2 linked regions of the Saccharicrinis fermentans DSM 9555 = JCM 21142 genome follow. The protein of the gene in region 2 interacts with the protein of the main gene of each other region in a pairwise test. Links are inferred from orthologs where the notes say so. Each region holds a gene or a part of one and is shown on either strand. Other genes may lie near its edges.

Region 1 (10,850 bases), 1.9 Mb from region 2 along the record:
TTCGGTAACCAGTGTGGCATAAGCCAGCTGTTCTCCCATGGCCCAATCCAACCGATCTTCTTTCACCATTTTTTTGCGGTCGTCCATAATCTTACGCACTTTCCTGAAAAAAGGTAGATCATCAGGAAGATCGGTTAATTTTTCACTCAATTCCAATAATTTACTTTTCTCAACACCCGTTTCTATAGCTGTAACGAAGTCCTTGGGTTCAGCATACCTAAAGCCCTTCCAATAGTCCTCCAGAAACCTCTGTATAACCACCTTATCAATATGTTGCGAGTCCTCTAATTGTTTTTCCAGATATACATTAAAACCATCTTGCAAAGCTTTTAACTCCTTCGTGGAATACACCTTCTGATTCAACAATTTCTCTCCATACACATCTCTGGGGTTAGGGTGTTTGGCGATAGCTTTATACAAGGTAGGCTGCGTAAATCGAGGTTCATCTCCCTCGTTATGACCGTATTTACGATACGACAACACATCAATAAACACATCTGCGTTAAATTTCTGACGAAATTCAACAGCCAGCTCCAACGCATACACCATGGCCTCGGCATCATCACCATTTACATGGAAAACAGGACTGCGTGTTACCTTGCCCACATCAGTACAATAGGTACTTGAACGTGCATCCAGATAATTGGTGGTAAATCCCACCTGATTATTAATGACAATGTGAATGGTTCCACCGGTTTTATAACCTTTGAGCTGACTCATCTGAACCACCTCATAAACAACACCCTGACCTGCAATGGCGGCATCACCATGAATAAGAATTGGGATTGCTTTATTAAAGTCCTTATTATATTTGTTATTAATAATGGAACGTGTAATACCCTCAATAACAGGACCAACTGCCTCCAGGTGAGAAGGGTTAGGAGCTAGATTCACCCTTACCTTTTTACCATCCTCTGTAACAATATCATTTTGGTAGCCCAAATGATACTTCACATCTCCCAAAGAGATTCCCTCGGCATATTCATCCCCCACAAATTCTTTAAAAATATTTTCGTAAGGTTTTTTAAGGATATTCGCCAAGACACTGAGTCGTCCGCGATGTGCCATACCTATCATGACTTCTTTCACTCCCAGCTCAGCACCTTTACGTATCAAGGCATGTAATCCCGGAATAATCACCTCACTCCCTTCAATGGAAAACCTTTTTTGCCCCACAAACTTTTTATGGATAAAACCTTCAAAACCAGCTGCAACATTTAGTTGGTCATAAATACTCTTTTTCTTTTCAACGGAGTAATGAGGTGTATTGCGGGTTGATTCCATTTTATGCATCAACCACTCTATCACCTCAGGATGACGAATATACAAATACTCCACACCAATCGATTCGCAATAGGTTGCTTGCAAGTGTTCAATAATGGTCTTCAGTTTTGCTTTCCCTATTCCCAATTTAGAACCTGCCTCAAATTCCTTTTCCAGATCAGCTTTTTCCAAACCAAAATTCTCGATATCCAGAGAAGGAAAATACTGCCGCCGTGCGCGAACCGGATTTGTTTTTGTAAATAAATGTCCTCTTTGCCTATACCCATGAATGAGGTTGGCCACATTAAATTCTTTACTAACCATTCCTCCGGAAGATGGTGAGTCATAATTTTTTCGGGCAAATTCAAAGCCCTTAAAAAATAGCCTGAAACTTTTGTCCACAGACTCCGGGTTGCTTAAATAATTTTGGTACAGCTCTTCTATTGTCTCTATCTCGCTGTTTCCCACAAATGAAAATTCTTCCATAGAATAGTTCCTTATCCGAGTAATATTAATCCCTGTGGATTAATCAAATCTTTTAATTGGCGAACAGACTTCATCAAGTCGTTCGTTATATTTCTCCTTGCGGAGTTATTCCTAACTTTACTAGCTAAATCATGAATAATTCCATGTTTATATTAGCCAAACCAGAATAACCTATACAAATTATGATCATGATCGTGTGTACCTAATAATTTGCACCAGCCATGTCTGTTTCATGTTTAACATATCTTTAATCAAGAAAACAAAATCAATATAAAATGCAAGATATGTATTTTAAATATTCATTATTCGCATTAAGGGGTGAAATCTTTTAAAAATATATTTAAAAACTGATTATTTTTATTCATTTTGCATCCACTAAAAATGAAATCATTAGTCATGACCAATTTTATAAAACACCTTGCCGAATACTATTTTAATAAGTATCAAACCAATATATCGGACTTTTGTTTTGTTTTTCCGGGACGAAGAGCTGGACTTTTTTTTCAACAACACTTAAGTCTGTTGATATCGAAACCACTCTGGTCTCCCAAAACAATTACCATTAACGAGTTTATTCAGGAATTTACGTCTTATCAAATAGCTGACAAAATTACCTTGGTTTTTGAATTATATCAAGTATATGAAGAAATTTACCACACAGGCACTAGTTTTGATGAATTTTTACCTTGGGGAGAAATCATACTTAACGATTTTGATGATATAGATAAATACAGAGCCAATCCACAACAGGTATTCTCAAATCTAATGTCCATTAAAGAGATTGAGGCTGATTATAGTTTTTTGACCGAAGCACAAATCGAAACAATCACCAGTTTTTGGCATACATTTAATCCTCACAAACTCTCAGAACACCAAACCGAGTTTATTAGAATATGGGAGAAACTATACGAAGTGTACGAGCGTTTCAATCAGCGCTTACACGATAAAAACATGACCTACGAAGGTGCTGTGTACCGCACCATAGCAGATAAAATTGACCAAAAAGAACCCCTGGGAATTCAATATCCCAAAGTGATATTTGTAGCTTTCAATGCACTGAACAGCTGCGAGAAAAAGCTATTTCATCATTTACAAATAGGAAATAAAGCGGACTTTATTTGGGACTACACCCCATGGCTCTTGCCGGATAAGATGGCTCCTACCCATCCACATGAAAAAATAAAAGCGCATGAAGCCATCCGTTTTATTGAGCTTAACCTTCTTGATTATCCAGCCCCTTCTGATTGGCATTTTCCTTGTGCTAAAGAAATGCCCGACATAAAAATCACCTCAGTAGCTACAGATACAGCTCAAACTCAGGTGGTACACCAATTTTTACAAGCTCATCCTAATAACGAAAAAAACACAGGGTTGGACTCAGCCTTGCAAACTGCTGTTATTTTAACGGACGAAACCATACTATTACCAATTTTACACAGTATACCCGATGAAATTGAAAAGGTAAATATTACCATGGGTTATCCCATCAAAAACACACCCGCTTATGGCTTACTGGAATTGGTGTTTGACTTACAAAAAAATGGTCGGAAAACAAAGGCTGGAAAAACATGGTTTTATTATAGAAATGTGATTCCGATACTTACCCACCAATATATTGAGCCTTTAAATCCTGAATTACACAAAGAAATGGCTTATTCCTTCACACGCCAAAACAAAATTTACATAGAAGGTAATGAATTAAATAAAAACAAATTACTGGCTTCTATCTTCAGAGTGGTTGAAAAGAGCGAGAACTTTTCCTCCTACCTGATTGACCTACTTCAACAGGTTTATGCCGGACTTCAAAACAGCAATCACAGTCAAGGAATAGAAAAGGAGTTTATATATCAACTACACCTGACGATAACACAATTGGCTGATTTGATAAAAAAGCTACAGGTAGAAATAAGCCCAGACACATGGATCAAGCTTTTTAAAAGAACTGCCGACCTTAAGAGTATTCCATTCAGTGGAGAGCCACTCAAAGGACTACAAGTAATGGGAATATTAGAAACCCGAGCATTGGATTTTGAGAATCTGATTATTCTGAATATGAATGAAGGCATATTTCCGCAAACAGGAGCCACTAACTCTCTTATTCCATACAGTCTGCGCAAAGCTTTTAACTTACCAACCATTGAGCATCAGGATGCCATATTTGCCTATTATTTTTATCGTTTGATCCATCGGGCAAAGAAAGTTCAGCTGTTATACAACTCTTCCGCACAAGGGATGCAGACTGGCGAGATGAGCCGCTTTCTCTTTCAATTAAAATATGAATACCCACCCGAAAAACTGAGTTTTTCAACCGCCGTGGACAATATCACCATTTCTCCTTCCAGAGATTTTTATGTGAATAAGGATGCCCAAACAATGACCATACTAAACCAATTTCTTCAGGGCGGAACCAGGAAGCTCTCACCCAGCGCATTGAGCACCTACTTCGAATGCCCTATCCGCTTTTACTATAAATACATACTGAAGGCCTCAGAACCAGATGAAATTACAGAAGAAATTGACCCCCGTATTTTTGGAACCCTATTTCACGAAACAGTAGAGGAGATATACAAACATTTGGTTGGTAAAGAGGTGCAGGCACAGGACATTGAGGCCCTAGAAAAGGATAAAGCAACCATCAACCGGGCATTGCAAGCAAGCTTCAATAAATATTTTAATCAAGATTTAAATCAAAATGATTTTAAGGATATTCAAGGCAAAAATATTTTAGTGTTCGACATCATTAAAAAATATATCTTTCAATTTTTAAAAGTTGAAAAACAACATGCACCTTTCTTTCTGAAAGGGCTTGAAAAAGTGGTACACACCGAAATTTCTGTTCATGAAAAAAATATTTGCCTGGGAGGTACTATTGACCGTTTAGATGAAAAAGATGGTGCAGTTAGGGTCATAGATTATAAAACCGGAGCCGGTGATGAATATTTTAACAAAGTGGAAGAGCTATTTTTACAATCTAAACACAAATCCAAAAAAGCGATTTTTCAAACTTTACTGTACAGTTATATCCTTCAAAAAAGCGATTCGCAACTTCCTGCTTATTTACCAGGTGTAGTGTGGATTAAGAAGATTTTCACGTCACCGGACTATTCCTTGAAGATAGGAACACAAACCCGTAACGAAAAACTCACTTTACAGGCTGTTGAAAAAGAGTTTATTGAACTCCTGAAGCAACATCTGGACGATCTGTTTAACAAAGACATTGCCTTTTCACAGACCAATCATACCGACAGCTGCATTGCGTGTAGTTACAGAGGTATATGTGGTAAATAAATAACACCTAAGCCTGTACACAAACCTACACGGCTTATTGAATGCACTACCAGAATACACAGTGACATTCTCATACCTTTGTGGCGTTTTTTTGCTTGCTTACAATTGGGCATCCCCATGTAAATCATCACATTACCAAGAGATGCCAAATGCTATATTTACTAAAATGTAACTTCTTTTGATTTACGTTGAAAACGTTCTCAAGCTTAAAAAGATGGTTTACGAGTCGAGAGAAATCCTTCTATCGATATGATATTATCTCCTTAGTGAGAAATAGGATTCACCTGTCGCATAAGAATGGTGAATCTAAGCTACTCCGACTTATTAAATCTAAGGTGATAATTTTCATCCCAATCAATAAAACCAGCCACATTCTTCTCTTCTTCTGAGAGGCTAAAACCTTTCAACTTCCCTGTTTTTCCTTTAAAAACAAGTGCCTCCATATTGGCTTTGCTCAATTTCTTTTTCAAGAACTCAAAGGGTATCAACACCCGACAGCCATTTGTATAATTAGAGCATCCCCAGGCTGATTTACCCTCCAGCATGTGTCCTGTTTTACACTTCGGGCAAAGCAATTCCTTAGGCGCTTCCCCTTCCAATCGCAGTCCATAATTATCATCAAAACACACCTGTCCATTTATCTTCTTACCTTCTTGTGTAAACCCTTTGATAGTGGGAGTTCTCCCTTTTCGTATCAAAGCTTCCACCTGCCTATCGGTGAACTTCTTACCCATAAATTCGAAGGGAATCAAAGTCTTACACCCCGATGCATAATCCGAACAGCCCCAAGCCGACTTACCTTTGAGCATGGTTCCGCTTTTACATCTTGGACATTTCAATTCTTTTTTTGCGGCGGTCTTAGCTTTAGGTTTAGATGTAATCTCCTTATCGTCATTCTCTTCAATAATAATTTTTCCTTTGGAATAATCATTCTTCACTTGAAAAACAATATCTGATACCATCTGTTTCAACTCCGCCATAAAATCTGCCACCTGATATTCACCAGTCTCTATCTGCCTCAATTTTTGTTCCCACATTCCAGTAAGTTCAGCTGATTTTAATAGATCGTTGGAAATAAATTCCATCAGTTTTACCCCCATAGCAGTAGGCAACACGTTTTTACGCACCTTATAAATATACTTACGTTTAAAAAGTGTTTCAATGATATTAGCACGTGTAGAAGGGCGCCCGATACCATTCTCCTTCATTAATTCGCGCAGTTCTTCATCATCCACCTGTTTTCCTGCCATCTCCATGGCACGCAATAAAGTAGCTTCTGTATAATATTTAGGTGGCTGGGTTTCTTTTTCTTGAAAATCAGGCTCATGCGGACCACTCTCCCCTTTCACAAATTCAGGCAAAATCTTATCCTCTGTATCCTTTTTACCTGCCACCGTTTTATAAACAACCCGCCAATTATCCTTTAATACTTGTTTCCCCGATGTCTTAAAATTCACATCTTCTACTTTTCCCAGGATGGTAGTCGTAGATATCTCACAATCGGGATAAAAATTGGCAATAAACCTGCGCGTAACGGTATCATAAATAATCTTCTCATCCCTCGAAAGACTTTCGGGCGCTGTCATTCCAGTTGGAATAATGGCATGGTGATCAGTCACCTTTTTATCGTCAAATACCTTCTTTGATTTCCTAATTTTCTTCCCCAACAAGGGCGCTATAAGTTCACTGTACTGTTTTAACCCCTTTAAAGTACCTTCTATTTTCGGGTAAATATCATTACTCAAATAGGTGGTATCCACACGAGGATAAGTAGTCAGTTTTTTTTCATACAAAGACTGAATACCTTTTAAGGTTTCATCGGCCGAAAGACCAAACTTTTTATTGCATTCTACCTGTAACGAAGTTAAATCAAATAGGCGAGGTGGAGCTTCTTTCCCCGGCTTACGACTAAAATCAGTAATTTCAAAAGGTTTGTCTTTTATTTTTTCCAAGGCAGTACTTCCCTCCTCTTTACTCGAAAATTTCCCCTGCGTTGAATTAAAGGTAACATCCTTATAAACAGTCTTCAACTCCCAATAAGGCTGTGGAACAAAATTTTCAATTTCGAGGTAGCGGTTTACAATTAAAGCAAGAGTAGGTGTTTGAACCCGACCAATGGAAAGAACTGTGCCCGGCTGACTGTATTTGATAGTGTACAAACGGGTGGCATTGATACCTAACAGCCAATCCCCAATAGCTCTGGAACTACCGGCGGCATACAAAAGATTAAACTTATCGTTATCATATAGTTTTTCGAACCCTTCTCGAATAGCTTCCTCTGTCAATGATGAAATCCACAAACGCTTAAGCGGAACATTACACCCTGCTTTTTGAAGTACCCATCGTTGAATCACTTCTCCCTCCTGTCCGGCATCACCACAGTTAATGACCTCCGTTGCCGACTGAACCAATTTTTTAATCACCTCAAATTGCTTCTCAACACCTTTATTTCCGATTAACTTAATTCCAAATTGAGAAGGAATTACCGGTAGGGTGCCCAGGCTCCATCGTTTCCATTCAGGCAAATAATCATGCGGTTCTTTAAGTGTACACAAATGACCAAAAGTCCATGTTACCTGATAGTTATTACCTTCATAATAGCCATCCTTTCTATTGGTGGCACCTACTACTTTGGCTATTTCTCCTGCCACACTAGGTTTCTCTGCAATACAAACACGCATTCTTAACTGTACATTTTTATGGAAGCACGAATATAGTAAAAATAGCGCTCAATATTTAGCTTTTAACCGTAGGCTTATGCATTGCTATTACTGCTGCCCCATGTAACAACTTGTCGTTTAACCTACCTTATTACCGGCCATTCGCTCGCCTATCTTAGCACCAGTCAACGCCAAGAAAAAAGCGATCCCTCCACCTATCAGCACCTTAGTAAGACTAAAATGAATAAATGAGAAAGGCGTAAACAGGGTCAACACCAACATCACCAAAACCGAAAGAAAAGCACCGGCTGCCGGTTCGTAAATTCTAATTCCGGGCGATATTAACCCAATGATGAACCCTCCAATAAGATAAGCCAACAAATTCAACAACCCTTGCAGCATAAATCGCAGACTTAGCGACATAAATTTACCCACTACCAAACCTCCAACTAGAGCTCCCAGAACTAATTCGGTTACAATAAAGACCCCAAAGCTAATCCACATCCATTGCTTAGAGAACGTTTGTCTTGAATCATTCATATTCAAATATTATTTTTATTGAGTTCTTGTTATGGCAATCATTTCCCTCTCTTAATCTAGCATACTCCATAACACCCATAACAAACCTGCGAATATTCAAATTATTTTTCAGTATATAAAATTCAGAAACATTATTTAGCAAATGCACATCATTTACAGTTCTACATTTTCAGGATCTAACAAATCTTCATCAAATCACTTCTCACATGAATGAAAGCTTGCTATTTTTTCCGTCACACTATAAGGGGACAAGGAATGATAAAAAAGCAATATGATATTTCGGTACATAACAAAACTCATACTTTAATGTTAGTACAAATATCGATTGAATTTATAAATTGCGATAAAAAAAATAAGAATATGAGCAACGAAATAACATTGGCACAAGAACTGATTGATTTTATTTACCAAAGTCCGTCTCCCTATCACGCGGTTTCTAACATAAAAAAAGAGTTATTGGAAAATGGTTACCAAGAGCTTCTTATGACAGACTCTTGGAAATTGAAAAAAGAAAAAAAATATTTCACAACCAAAAATGATTCAGCCATCTTTGCTTTTTCCATCGGAAAAAAAGAACTTCCGGATACAGGAATCAAAATGATATGTGCCCACAGTGACTCCCCTGGATTTAAAATAAAGCCACAACCGGAGATATTGGTAGAAAAAAAGCTACTCAAATTAAATACTGAGGTATATGGAGGTCCTATTCTAATGACCTGGCTCGATCGCCCACTCTCCATTTCTGGCAGAGTTAGCCTTAAGGGTGACCACCCTCTCTTTCCCCAATCAGCCTTTGTTCACTTTAATAAACCTCTATTGATCATTCCCAACCTGGCAATCCATCTAAATCGCGAAATCAATGAAAAAGGAATCATATTAAACAGGCAAAAAGACATGCTCCCTTTGATGGGCATTGTAAATGACACCTTCGAAAAAGACAATTATTTACTGGGCCTACTAGCCCAAGAACTTGATGTAAATCAGGACGATATTATTGATTTTGATTTAAGCCTTTACGAATTTGAAAAAGGGTGCCTCGTGGGTATGAATAACGAAATGATCAGCTCACCTAAACTGGACGACCTAGCCATGGCTCACGCAGGTCTCAAAGCATTACTGGACGCTAACAACACAGAAACCACTCAAATGCTTTGCATTTTCGACAACGAAGAAGTGGGCAGTGTGACCAAACAAGGAGCAGGTTCTCCTGTACTCAACAATATACTACATCGCATCAACACCGCATTAGGATATGAGCAGGACGACTTCTACCGCACCATTTATCATTCATTTATGATATCGGCCGATATGGCTCATTCTATTCATCCTAATCTGGTAGAAAAACATGACCCCGTTTTACACCCGGTGATCAATGGCGGACCTGTCATTAAGATTCACGCCAATCAAAAATACACCACCGATGGAGATTCTGGAGCCGTATTTGAAACTATTTGTAAAAAAGCGGGCGTACCCTATCAAAAGTTTGCCAACCGCTCCGATATGGCTGGCGGTTCAACCTTAGGTAATGTTTCCACTGGACAGCTGGATATTCGTACCGTTGATATGGGAAATCCGATGTTGGCAATGCACTCAGTGCGCGAGCTTGGCGGAGTACTGGATCAAACATATGCAGTAAAAGCTTTCTCCACCTTTTATAAACTCACTTAGCATTTAAGAAAAATTTAGTATATGTTGTACAAGCCCTTCTCGCTTCAACAAACCGGCTTCAAAACACTATACTGAGCATTCAGACCAAGATCATCCTTCCCTGTTCACCATCAATAGGGAAGGATTGAACACAAGGATTCCAAACACCCCAAAACAGACAGATTACTTTCTTTTGGTTTTCTCCCAATATTCAGGCAAGGAACGATAAATAGCCGATTGGATATTGGTTCGTACATCACCACTAATCAACTTTTTATTATATTGATTGGGATGAATTCTATTGGACAAAAAGATATACATTAAATCATATTCAGGATCCATCCAAACCAATGTACCAGTAAAACCAGAATGTCCATAAGAAGAAGGAGATACCTCACGACAAGTAGGACCAGACACTTTAGGATCAAGAATCGGTTTATCAAAACCCAATCCTCTCCTATTGCCTTCTTTAACAACAGAGGTAAAAATATTTATGGTGCTCGAATCGATATATCGCTCACCGCCATAATAACCATTATTCAAATACATCTGTAACATCTTAGCCAAATCTTCTGCCGATGCAAATACGCCTGCATGACCACCAACACCTCCTAACATAGCAGCTCCAGGATCATGAACATATCCATGAATCAATTCTTTGCGAAAAGAAACATCATTTTCGGTGGGAACTATTTCTCTCTTATTAAATTTCCTCAAGGGTAAATACATCAGTCTCTCCGCACCCAAAGGCTTATAAAAGGTATTTTCCACAACCACATCCTGGCTCTTATTATATTTATTTTCAATAATCTCCTTTAAATAATAATAACCCAGATCGCTATATCTATAAGTAGGATTAGCTTGTACTTGCGAAGTATCAATACCCATTCGCATGGAATCCAAATAGCCCTTATTCATATACAACCCGGCACTAACCTGAATATTAAAGTCATCATTGGATGAATG
Region 2 (10,695 bases):
AACCTGAAACAAAGCGCATCAATAGATCAGGTTGATTTTAATACCCACAGGAACCTGGACAAAAATCTTTTGGTAAAACTCCAGATGTGCCAATGGGTAGAAAAAGGCCGCGACATCCTATTAACGGGATCTACGGGCGTGGGCAAGTCCTTTGTTGCGTGCGCCCTGGAATATCATGCCTGCACCAATGGGATGAGTACTCTTTATGTAACGGCCAACAAGCTTTTTGACAAGTTGATGTATGCCAAGGCAGATGGTAGTTACCCCAGAGAAATAAAGAAAATACTTAAATGTGATTTACTTATTATAGATGATTTTGGCCTCAAAGCTTTGGACACCGGCTCAAGAAATATGTTGCTTGAAATTATTGACGACAGACATAACCTAAAACCAACAATGGTAACATCTCAAGTTCCTTTAAAACAGTGGTTTGAATCCATAGGTGACCCCGTGGTTGCCGATGCAGTAATGGATAGGTTGGTTAACGGGTCATACCGTATCGAAATGCAAGGCGAATCAATGAGAAAAATGATAGCAAAACGTTAAAAAAATAATACCTATTTTTGAAAAAATCGCAGACCTAAAAAGTGTCCGGATAAAACCGGAATGGGTGTCCGAATAAAACAGAATGTCCAATCATTTTAATACCTCTAAATTGTCTTCTGAAATCCTTTACTTTTGCATGGAAAGATTCTGCTGCAGCATTGGTACTTCTGTTATCGAAGAAATTAATGATGTTCTGATAATGATTCTCAAAGGTTCTTCTGAGGATTTGAAAAGAATCTATATCTGTTAATTCTATTTGATTAAACCATTTTGCCAGATGAGTCATGACAACGGGTTTAGTAATATTTCGGCTGTAAATAAAATACAGATGATGTGATAAATCATATGTTATATTCTATGTCTGGATACACATTGAATAAGATATTGGCTCGTTCTTTCTGTGATTCGGTCCATTTATGACTGGGCTTCCTTCAGATTATACCTCACGGTAAGCACCCTTGCCGTTGGCTAATGGATGGCTACTACAAACCCACCTAATGAACTTGCATCATCTAGTTAGTTACCATGCAGGCACACTACAAAAATGGCCAGTGAGAGATCACTGGCCATTTTTAATAACTTACAGATTCTGATATTAATATCTATAATGATCAGGCTTAAAAGGTCCTTCCTGTGGCACACCAATATAGTCTGCTTGTTCTTTTGTTAGTTGAGTTAACTTAACCCCCAATTTACCAAGGTGTAAACGAGCTACCTCCTCATCCAAACGTTTAGGCAAGGTGTAAACACCCACTTTATAATCTTTTTGCCAAAGCTCTAATTGAGCCAATGTTTGATTGGTAAATGAGTTACTCATTACAAAGCTAGGATGCCCTGTTGCATTACCCAGATTCACCAAACGACCTCTTGAGAGTAGGATAATAGCGTGTCCATCAGGAAACTCAAACATATCTACCTGAGGTTTAATATTTTTCTCTTTGATACCTGGATAATTTTCCAGTTTCTCAACCTGAATTTCGTTATCGAAGTGACCAATATTACAAACAATAGCCTGATCCTTCATTTTCTCCATGTGTTCGATGGTCAAGATATCTTTATTACCTGTGGTTGTAACGTAGATATCAGCTTCACAAAGCGCATCTTCGGTAGTTGTTACCTCAAAGCCTTCCATAGCAGCTTGCAGTGCACATATTGGGTCTATTTCAGTAATAAGCACACGAGCACCAAAACCACGCATACTCTGCGCACATCCTTTACCCACGTCGCCATAACCACATACCAGCACCGTTTTACCAGCCACCATTACATCCGTTCCACGCTTGATACCATCGGCCAAGCTCTCTCTACATCCATAAAGATTATCAAATTTTGATTTGGTAACTGAGTCATTCACATTGATTGCTGGGAATAACAACTCACCCTTTTCCATCATTTGATATAAACGATGAACTCCTGTGGTGGTTTCTTCACTCACACCTTTACATTTTGCTGCTGCTTTTGTCCAACGAGTAGGATTTTTTTCAAACTCCGTTTTAAGACGAGCCACGAGCTCTCTATAATCTTCGCCTTCGGCGCTATAATCTCTGTCAAGAATTGATTTATCCAATTCCACTTCGCGACCCAAATGTATCATCATAGTAGCATCACCACCATCATCAACGATAAGATCAGGCCCTTCTCCATTACCAAAATCCAATGCTCTCTCAGTACACCACCAATATTCCGACAATGTTTCTCCCTTCCATGCAAATACCGGAACACCGCTTTTTGCAATGGCCGCTGCGGCATGATCCTGGGTACTGTAAATATTACAACTACACCAACGCACATCTGCACCTAGCTCAACCAAAGTCTCAATCAAAACAGCCGTTTGAACAGTCATATGCAACGACCCCATTACTTTGGCTCCCTTGAGTGGTTTTTGCTGGCCATATTGCTCACGCAAAGCCATTAGACCGGGCATTTCTTTTTCTGCAATCTCAATTTCTTTTCTACCGAAATCTGCTTCGGCCATATCTTTCACTTTGTAAGGAAGTGTATCCGTTAATACTCCAGACATATTATCGTTTTTTATTTTCTGAGCAAATGTAATAAAACTCAGTTGTTTTACACCTTATTATAACGCCAGCGAACGCAAAATATTTCGAATATTTACTTCATCGCTATGCAACTGTTCAATTAAACCATCCACACCATCAAATTTCTTTTCCTCTCTTATCTTTTTAATAAAAGTTACTTCCACTTCTTCAGAATAAATATCCTGATTAAAATCGAGGATATGTGCTTCAATGGTAAGCTCATTATTACTATCAACTGTAGGACGTACACCAATGTTCAACATACCTCCATATTTTTTACCCATTACTTGAATAGTGCAAGCATAAACCCCTGATGAAGGTATTAATTTATAATTCTCATTGGGTCTAATATTAGCTGTTGGATAGCCCAACCTACGACCTAATCTTTGTCCTCCCGTAACGGTTCCGTAAATAGAATAATCATAGCCTAACATCCTTCGGGCCTCTTCTATTTTTCCTTCATTCAGTAATTGGCGTATTACGGTAGAACTAATGGCTTTTCCCTCCATATAAACGGCGTCGACCCGCGAAATACCAAAATTTAACTTTTTGCTCAAACTGGTATAAACATTAAAATCCGCCAAACGATCCTTACCAAACCGATGATTATATCCCACCACCAAATGACTCATTTTTATTTTATCAATAAGGAAATCCTCGATAAATCGTTCAGCTGTTAAGCTGGCCAATTCCTTGTTAAAAGGAATGAGAATCAGGTGATCAATTCCAAAACGGCTTATTATTTTAGTTTTTTCTTCCAGCGTGGTAATAAACTGGAGCGATTCAGGTTCTTGATTGAGCACTAACCTGGGATGCGGCCAAAATGACAAAACAGCGGATTGTCCCTTATTCTCTTTTGCCTTTTGCACCAAGTGTTGAAGTAACTTGGCATGCCCCAAATGCACCCCATCAAACATACCAATAGTTACCGTTACATTATTGCCAGAAAATGATTCCGGATCGGAATAAACTTTCATTATATACTAAATTGTTTGTGGGCAAAATTACTTTAAAAAATGGGAATTATACAAAAGTCAAATTAACAAACGCCAACCAACAGAACTTCATTAACGCTACAAATCTACCTTAAATACCTGCTATTGATACACATACCTTTCTATCCCTGTCTAACACAGATCTTGAATGATCATAAAATTCAACAACCCTTCCCATCAACTCCATCACTACGATGGTAGCTACACTTTATTTAAATGAACACGAAAACTTCGCCGCAACCTAAATTTCTCGAAATAACGAATAATACGTTTCAGTATATCCAAATACAAGGTAATATACAAAAAGAATGTACTTAACCATATAACAAGAACATTGAACAGAGGTGTAGGTATCTTAATACCTGCCATTTTTTTATTGGGCGCAAAAAAATGTGCCCTTCCCCAATTCGAAGCACCATCTCTCAGCACCGGATCTTTCTTTTGAATATACTCACCATCTTTAAAGATAATCTGCTTTAATTCACCTTTGTTCAGCAACAAAGCCGCCAATTTTCGATTCTGGTATTGTTGCTTCATCTCAAAAAGTTTATCAGAGCCACCTAATTGCGCTTCCAGTTCCATGAAAAAATCATCCTTATGTTTTCGGGTAGTGTTATACTGCGTTTGAAAAAATGACTCCAGACTATCCAATACACTGCCCATTTTTTCGATGGAATACTCACTTAGATTAGAAGGTTGCACAACCATCACCTCTTCTAAATCCACAACCTTACTATCATTAATCTTAGATAACTCATGCATGATAAGTGCATGATTGGCTTCTGCTCTTTCTACATCACCGGCCTTTAAAAAGTCTTTACAAATTTTGTTGTGCTGTTTCAACTTAGGAATCAACAAGGCCAAATAATATGAAGCCTGACTAATTATTTGTTCATCTTCGAAAAAATATTTTTCGTATTTATTGTTAGCAAACTGATTTACGGCCAGAGCTTCATAAGCCCAGCGTGACGTCATCACATCTGCTATACGCGGTACATAATCCTTGGTAGCGATGGAACTATGCAGCTTATCAAAATTAACGATCACCCCACTTAACAAAAGCTGTGGCACCAAAATTAATGGTATCAATATATAAATAGCCACCACAGATTTTAAACCACTACTAATATTCAGCCCCAGCATATTTGAAAAACAGGCTGTAGAAAATAATATCAACCAATAACTAAAATTAAGACCTTTAATTTCCAAGATATAATTCCCAATCAGAACCAAACTAAGGGTTTGAATGGCCGAAATTCCAAAGAGAATGGTAATTTTACTATTCAAATAGCTAAACCTACTTAAATTCAAGAATTTCTCGCGCTGTAATAATTTCTTATCCTTTATAATTTCTTCTGCGCTTACATTCAAACCCAAAAATAAAGCAACCACCACTGCCATAAACAGATAGGCTGGAATATTATCGTTTTGACTAAAAATATAAAGGCTAGGATCCGCATCTGAACCAACGATATACTTGGTAAAGAAACCTATGATCAAGGCAAGTATAGGTGCCTCTAAAAAATTAATCATCACATACTGACGATCCTTCCATTTAGATAGACTATCCCGGTAGGTATATATAATAAACTGCTTTAATCTACCGGGTATATTATAAAGGTTAGGAGGAAGATCTTCCACTTTATCAGGCTTTTCTGCCTCCTTCCAATCAAATTTACTTTCAATATCGCTAATATAGTTCTCGTACCATTCCTGGGGCTTAATTTTTCTTTCACGAATCAGCCTACCATTGGGGTTAACCATACGACCTTCTATAATACGTAAAGGCTGCTCCACCTTCACATTACCACAAAGGTAACACTCACTGTCTTCAGGATTTACATATTGGGCCTTCTGTTTAAAATACACAATAGCATCCATCGGATTACCATTGTAAATGATATATCCTCCTTTGTCAATAATCAACAGCTTATCCAGTAACTTATAAAGATCGGATGAAGGCTGGTGTATATTGATGATCACCAGTTTACCTTTTAACGTTTGCCGTTTCAGCAAGATCATTACCTTTTCCGAATCCATAGAAGAAAGACCGGAAGTAGGCTCATCCACAAACAATATGGAAGGTTCACGAATTAGTTCGAGTGCAATATTCAAACGCTTACGTTGTCCTCCACTTAAAATTTTATTGAGCGGATTACCCACAATCAGATCTCGTGCTTCCAGAAGGTCAAAATCCTTAATGGCATTATTTACCAGCTCATCTATTTCTTCCTTGCTAAAATTACTGAAGCACAACTGGGCGTTAAAGTACAGGTTTTCAAAAACCGTTAACTCCTCAATCAAAAGGTCTTCCTGCGGTACATACCCAATAACACCCTTAAGTGCATCCTTATGTTTATGCACATCAAGCCCGTTAATATGTAAGGACCCCTCTGAGAGTTTGTAATTACCATTAAGCACATTCAGCAAGGTAGACTTGCCTGTTCCGCTACCACCCATAATACCCACCAACTGTCCTGACCTACCTGTAAAACTAAAGGGATGAATGCCGGTTTGTTTATCATTGAATTTATAAACAATATCACGAGCTTTAAGCATTATTCTTCCGCGTTCAGCTTTTTGCACAAAAACTTCGGCCACTTTACCATAATACACCGGCGCCATCCTCGAAGTTTTAATAACAGATCCCACAGACAATATGTAGGAGTTATTTCTTTCAACTTTATGGCCATTTAAATAAAGGTTTCTATCACCTGAATATCTAAAAATAAAAGTGTGCGTGCTTTTTATATGTAATACCCATACATACACCTGCTGTTTAGGATTATATATATGTTTAAATTTGGGCATGGGGGGCTCTTCCTGTCCACTAATAATAAGCACTTTTTCAGGATTGCTAACCTCCATGGGACCTTGCAGAATGAACGATTTCAACAACTGATAATCCATTGGGTCAATCATCATTCCATTGGATAGCTTATCCACTATCTCATTAGCAATGGTACTAATTTTCTCCTCTTTGCGCATGAACTCAAAGAGCTGAACAAAAAGCCATATTTTAGATTCGCTTTCCAGTTCCTTGTTTAACTCATCGCAAATTGAATTCAGCTGGTTATAATTATCCGAGGATTGCTTTTCAGCCTTCGATTTGATGGGACTGTATGTATATTTATGAAAAGACTGAATGTAAAAATTGAATCGTTGCAGATATTGATCCACATATTCCCTGTTAAAATTGCGGAGCAACTCCTGTTCAATCAGCTTACGTGCACTATCTAATCTACTCTCTTTGCGTACGTTAGTTAGCAAAGCATATAATTTCATTAATGCATCCAGTAAAGTTTCACTCATAACATTATTATACTTGGTTAACCGAAGTTTCTGGTATAAAAATACAATATACCTGTAAATATATAGGTATTTATAAAAAAAGCGACCAAAGATTGATCGCTTTTAAGATATTTTATTTGTTATGCTTACTTGGTAGCAATAAATTTCTTTCTAATTTTTAATGATTCTTCGGCAATTTGAATCATTTGCTCTTGAGTGATGGCTGAACTTTCAATACCTGCATAGATATTGGCTATATTAGACAAGTCAGCAATTGTTTCCGCAACTCCTTGATCATCTTTATATTCAGCTAAAATTTCCATTAATTTAAGCAATGGTTCTTTCTGCTTAAGGATGATTTCAACCATCTCTTTACTGTTAAATGTCTCTTCCGAAATATGCGTAGCAATATACAACCCTTCGACCCAAGCTCCCGACATGATTAACACAGATACGGGTGCTCTATTTGTTCTATGTAAGAAATCGTAGGTATCATAAAACGAGTCGGTAATCAACTTCACCAATGCTTCTTTATTGTCTTCATTGGCTTCTACCTGCTCAGGCAAATCTTCACGAACAGCCGCCATCAAATCAAGTCCTTCCAACATTTTTCTGGAGGCTTCAATAAAATTGGCAGTTTCTTGTTTTTGATTATAAGTACTGGCATAACTTAGGTCACCACCAAATACACCCAGGTTAAGTGCCATGGATTTTTCAGTGGAATATTTATCGGCATTGGCTGGGTTATTGGCCAAATCAAAAATATAACCGGCTTCAATCTTGTTAAGCATTTCAACAATTTCGTAAGAAGTAGGAAGCGGATAAACAAATTCTCTCACTTTGGTTTCTACTTCGGCCTTTTCAACAAGAGCAGGTTTAGACTGTTTGCTTTTCTTGGACGAGCTGTTGCACGATGCAAAACCGATCATTACGGCTAACAACAATGAGGCTGAACCCCAAAACTTTATAGTATTCTTCATATGTGTAGGTATTACTCTTTAAGTAAAATCAGCGTTTTTTGACAGCGGTTAATTAGTAATTCATTTATTAGCTCACTATCACTAGCTACAAATATAATTTATTTCAAAAAGAAATTGATTTTTGTTGTTTTATTTTTCCAACAAATTATCAATTAATCAGAATATTCCTCAGCATAAGGAAATTTCATATCCTTTAGCATCATTTGTAAAGTAGAACGTCCATTGTATACATTCTCTTCTATGGTATAACATACATCAAAAGGGTTCCCGGTTTGTAACTTATCGAGATAATCACCCATGGAAAAAGCAATGCCCTGCTTAATAGAACCGGATTTTTCTTCAATGAGTTCCACCTTAAGGTGGTCTTGATCCTTGCCCACTTTTTTGCTGGTACCATAATCAAATACCCTTTTTGTAACAAAAACAGGTCTCAGGTTTCCTGGTCCAAAAGGACGAAACTGTTTAAGTATCCTAAAAAATTTATCATTGATATCCTTCAGTCCAATTTCCTCATCTACCTCTATTTGAGGTATCATTTGATCGGGAGTGATTGTTTCTGCCACATACTGTTCAAACCGCTCCTTAAAAGCAGGAATATTTTCTATTTTTAGAGTGAGACCGGCCGCATACATATGTCCTCCAAAATTTTCGAGCAAATCGCTACAAGCATCAATCGCCTTATACAAATCAAAACCTTCCACAGATCGAGCAGAACCAGTGGCAAAGCCCTTTGATTCCGTAAGTATAACAGTAGGGCGATAATAGGTTTCGGTTAACCGGGATGCCACAATCCCAATCACACCTTTGTGCCACTGCGGCTCATATAGTACGGTTGACTTTCTGTTTCTTAAATCTGCATCATTGGCTATTAAATCCAATGCTTGCTGGGTGATATCTCTATCAAATCCTTTGCGGGTATCGTTGCACTTGTCAATGTCGATGCTCATACTTGAGGCATTTGCTTCGTTGGTGCTCACAAGCAGATTAACCGCATCATTGCCCGAATCGATTCTACCAGCCGCATTGATCCTTGGACCTATTTTAAACACTATATCGCTGATGGTAATCTCCCGTCCCTGCATCCCTGCCACCTTGATAATATGCTTTAATCCCATACTGGGATTTGTATTCAACTTCTCCAATCCAAAATGAGCTAACACCCTGTTTTCTCCAGCAATAGGTACAATATCTGATGCAATGCTAACCGCCACCAAATCAAGATAGTCATATAATTTAGCATGATCCAGATTTCTTCTTTTGCAAAATGCCTGCAAGAATTTAAAACCTACGCCACAGCCCGAAAGGTTTTCATCGGGATAATTACAGTCAGGTCGTTTGGGATCCAGGCAAGCAGCTGCTTCCGGCAGTATATCTCCTGGGGTATGATGATCACAGATAATAAATTCAATACCTTTTTCCTTGGCATAAATCATCTTATCCACGGCCTTAATGCCGCAATCCAATGCAATCACCAACGTACACTTTTCTTCCGCAAAATAGTCTATTCCCTTATAGGATATCCCATAGCCTTCTTCGTATCGGTTCGGTATATAAAAACTAATATTCTTAAAGTAAGGCTTTAAAAACGAGTATACCAACGATACAGAAGTCGTTCCATCCACGTCATAATCGCCGTAAACAACCACCTTCTCATCCTTTTCTATCGCTTGCTCTAACCGGTCAATAGCCTTGTTCATGTCTTTCATCAAGAAAGGATCGTGAAGATGCTCGTACGACGGACGAAAGAATGCCTTTGCTTCATCAAATGTTTCAACCCCTCTTTGCACCAGTAAATTTGATAGAAACCTGTCTATGTTTAAAACCTTTGACAAGTGCTCCACCTTTTCTTTGTCACCAGTTTCTTTAATATTCCATCTCTTCTCCATATTATTTATGAGGGCTTTTTTCCGAGGTTAAATTTTCCCAAAAAAAATGGATTTTCAAAACCTGATGCCGTCATTTACTTTTTATATAACCGTATAATCACCAAAAGTCCTTTGATAAACAAAGCACTATCAACTGTTTAGGGTAGATTATTGTTTATTTATATTTAATTGGAATACTTTTTCCAGTTGCCCCAATAAGTTCGTCTTCACCACTTCAAAATCTTGTTTTTCGCCCAATTCCTTTTGCATAGAAGTAACCCCTTTATCGATAAATCCACATGGATTGATATGATTAAAGTAGTTAAGATCGGTATTTACATTGAGCGCAAAACCATGCATACTCACAAAACGACTAGCTTTTACACCAATGGCACATATCTTACGTGTTTTACCTGGCACATCCTTATCAATCCAAACACCCGTTGCGCCCGCCAAGCGCTCTCCTTTTATACCATAATCGGCTATACAATTAATGATGGATTCTTCCAATTTATTTATATATGACCTCACCGTTAATCCCATTTCTTCTAAATCAAAAATAGGATATCCAACTATTTGCCCGGGTCCATGGTAGGTAATATCTCCTCCTCGATTACTTTTATAATAAGAGGCATTAATCTGTTTTAAAAAAGCATCATTGATAAGCAAATTATTAGCTGCTCCACTTTTACCTAAAGTGTACACATGTGGATGCTCACAAAACAATAATTTATGTGTAATAGCACGAGGTGTATCAATATTTTCACGGTTAAAAAGCTTAGCGTCAATGATAGCATTGAAGTTCTCTTCTTGATAGTCCCAGGCCTTTTTATATTCAATCAGACCAAGGTCCTCAAATATGGTATTTGCATTCATATTTAATCTTTTAAAGCATTAATATGTTTTTCGGCATGATAAGATGAGCGCACCATGGGGCCACTCTCCACATATTTAAAGCCCATTTCTAAACCTGCTGCTT

Evidence for each region.
Region 1: the proteins of recJ (region 2) and CYTFE_RS0109750 interact in binary tests that used the Escherichia coli proteins (3 or more experiments, as listed by UniProt). The link is inferred for Saccharicrinis fermentans DSM 9555 = JCM 21142 from one-to-one orthologs.

Annotation. Positions count from the first base shown.
Region 1 is NZ_KI912107.1:2,459,247-2,470,096, forward strand. The notes cover bases 5,034-8,113. They hold CYTFE_RS0109750 (type IA DNA topoisomerase), read right to left. Parts: upstream 7,719-8,113; coding sequence 5,349-7,718; downstream 5,034-5,348. Other genes in these bases: CYTFE_RS0109745 (PD-(D/E)XK nuclease family protein), read left to right, coding at 5,034-5,037; CYTFE_RS0109755 (hypothetical protein), read right to left, coding at 7,836-8,113. Also shown: CYTFE_RS0109740 (2-oxoglutarate dehydrogenase E1 component), read right to left, coding at 1-1,749; more of CYTFE_RS0109745, read left to right, coding at 2,131-5,033; more of CYTFE_RS0109755, read right to left, coding at 8,114-8,237; CYTFE_RS0109765 (M18 family aminopeptidase), read left to right, coding at 8,598-9,905; CYTFE_RS26000 (serine hydrolase domain-containing protein), read right to left, coding at 10,068-10,850.
Region 2 is NZ_KI912107.1:4,341,358-4,352,052, forward strand. Bases 7,371-10,295 are described here. They hold recJ (single-stranded-DNA-specific exonuclease RecJ), read right to left. Parts: upstream 9,738-10,295; coding sequence 8,004-9,737; downstream 7,371-8,003. Other genes in these bases: CYTFE_RS0117680 (hypothetical protein), read right to left, coding at 7,371-7,851; lipB (lipoyl(octanoyl) transferase LipB), read right to left, coding at 9,885-10,295. Outside these bases: IS21-like element helper ATPase IstB, read left to right, coding at 1-546; CYTFE_RS27115 (transposase), read right to left, coding at 581-898; ahcY (adenosylhomocysteinase), read right to left, coding at 1,142-2,566; CYTFE_RS0117670 (bifunctional riboflavin kinase/FAD synthetase), read right to left, coding at 2,624-3,562; CYTFE_RS0117675 (ATP-binding cassette domain-containing protein), read right to left, coding at 3,782-6,892; more of CYTFE_RS0117680, read right to left, coding at 7,018-7,370; more of lipB, read right to left, coding at 10,296-10,592; lipA (lipoyl synthase), read right to left, coding at 10,595-10,695. UniProt on the Escherichia coli protein: Single-stranded-DNA-specific exonuclease.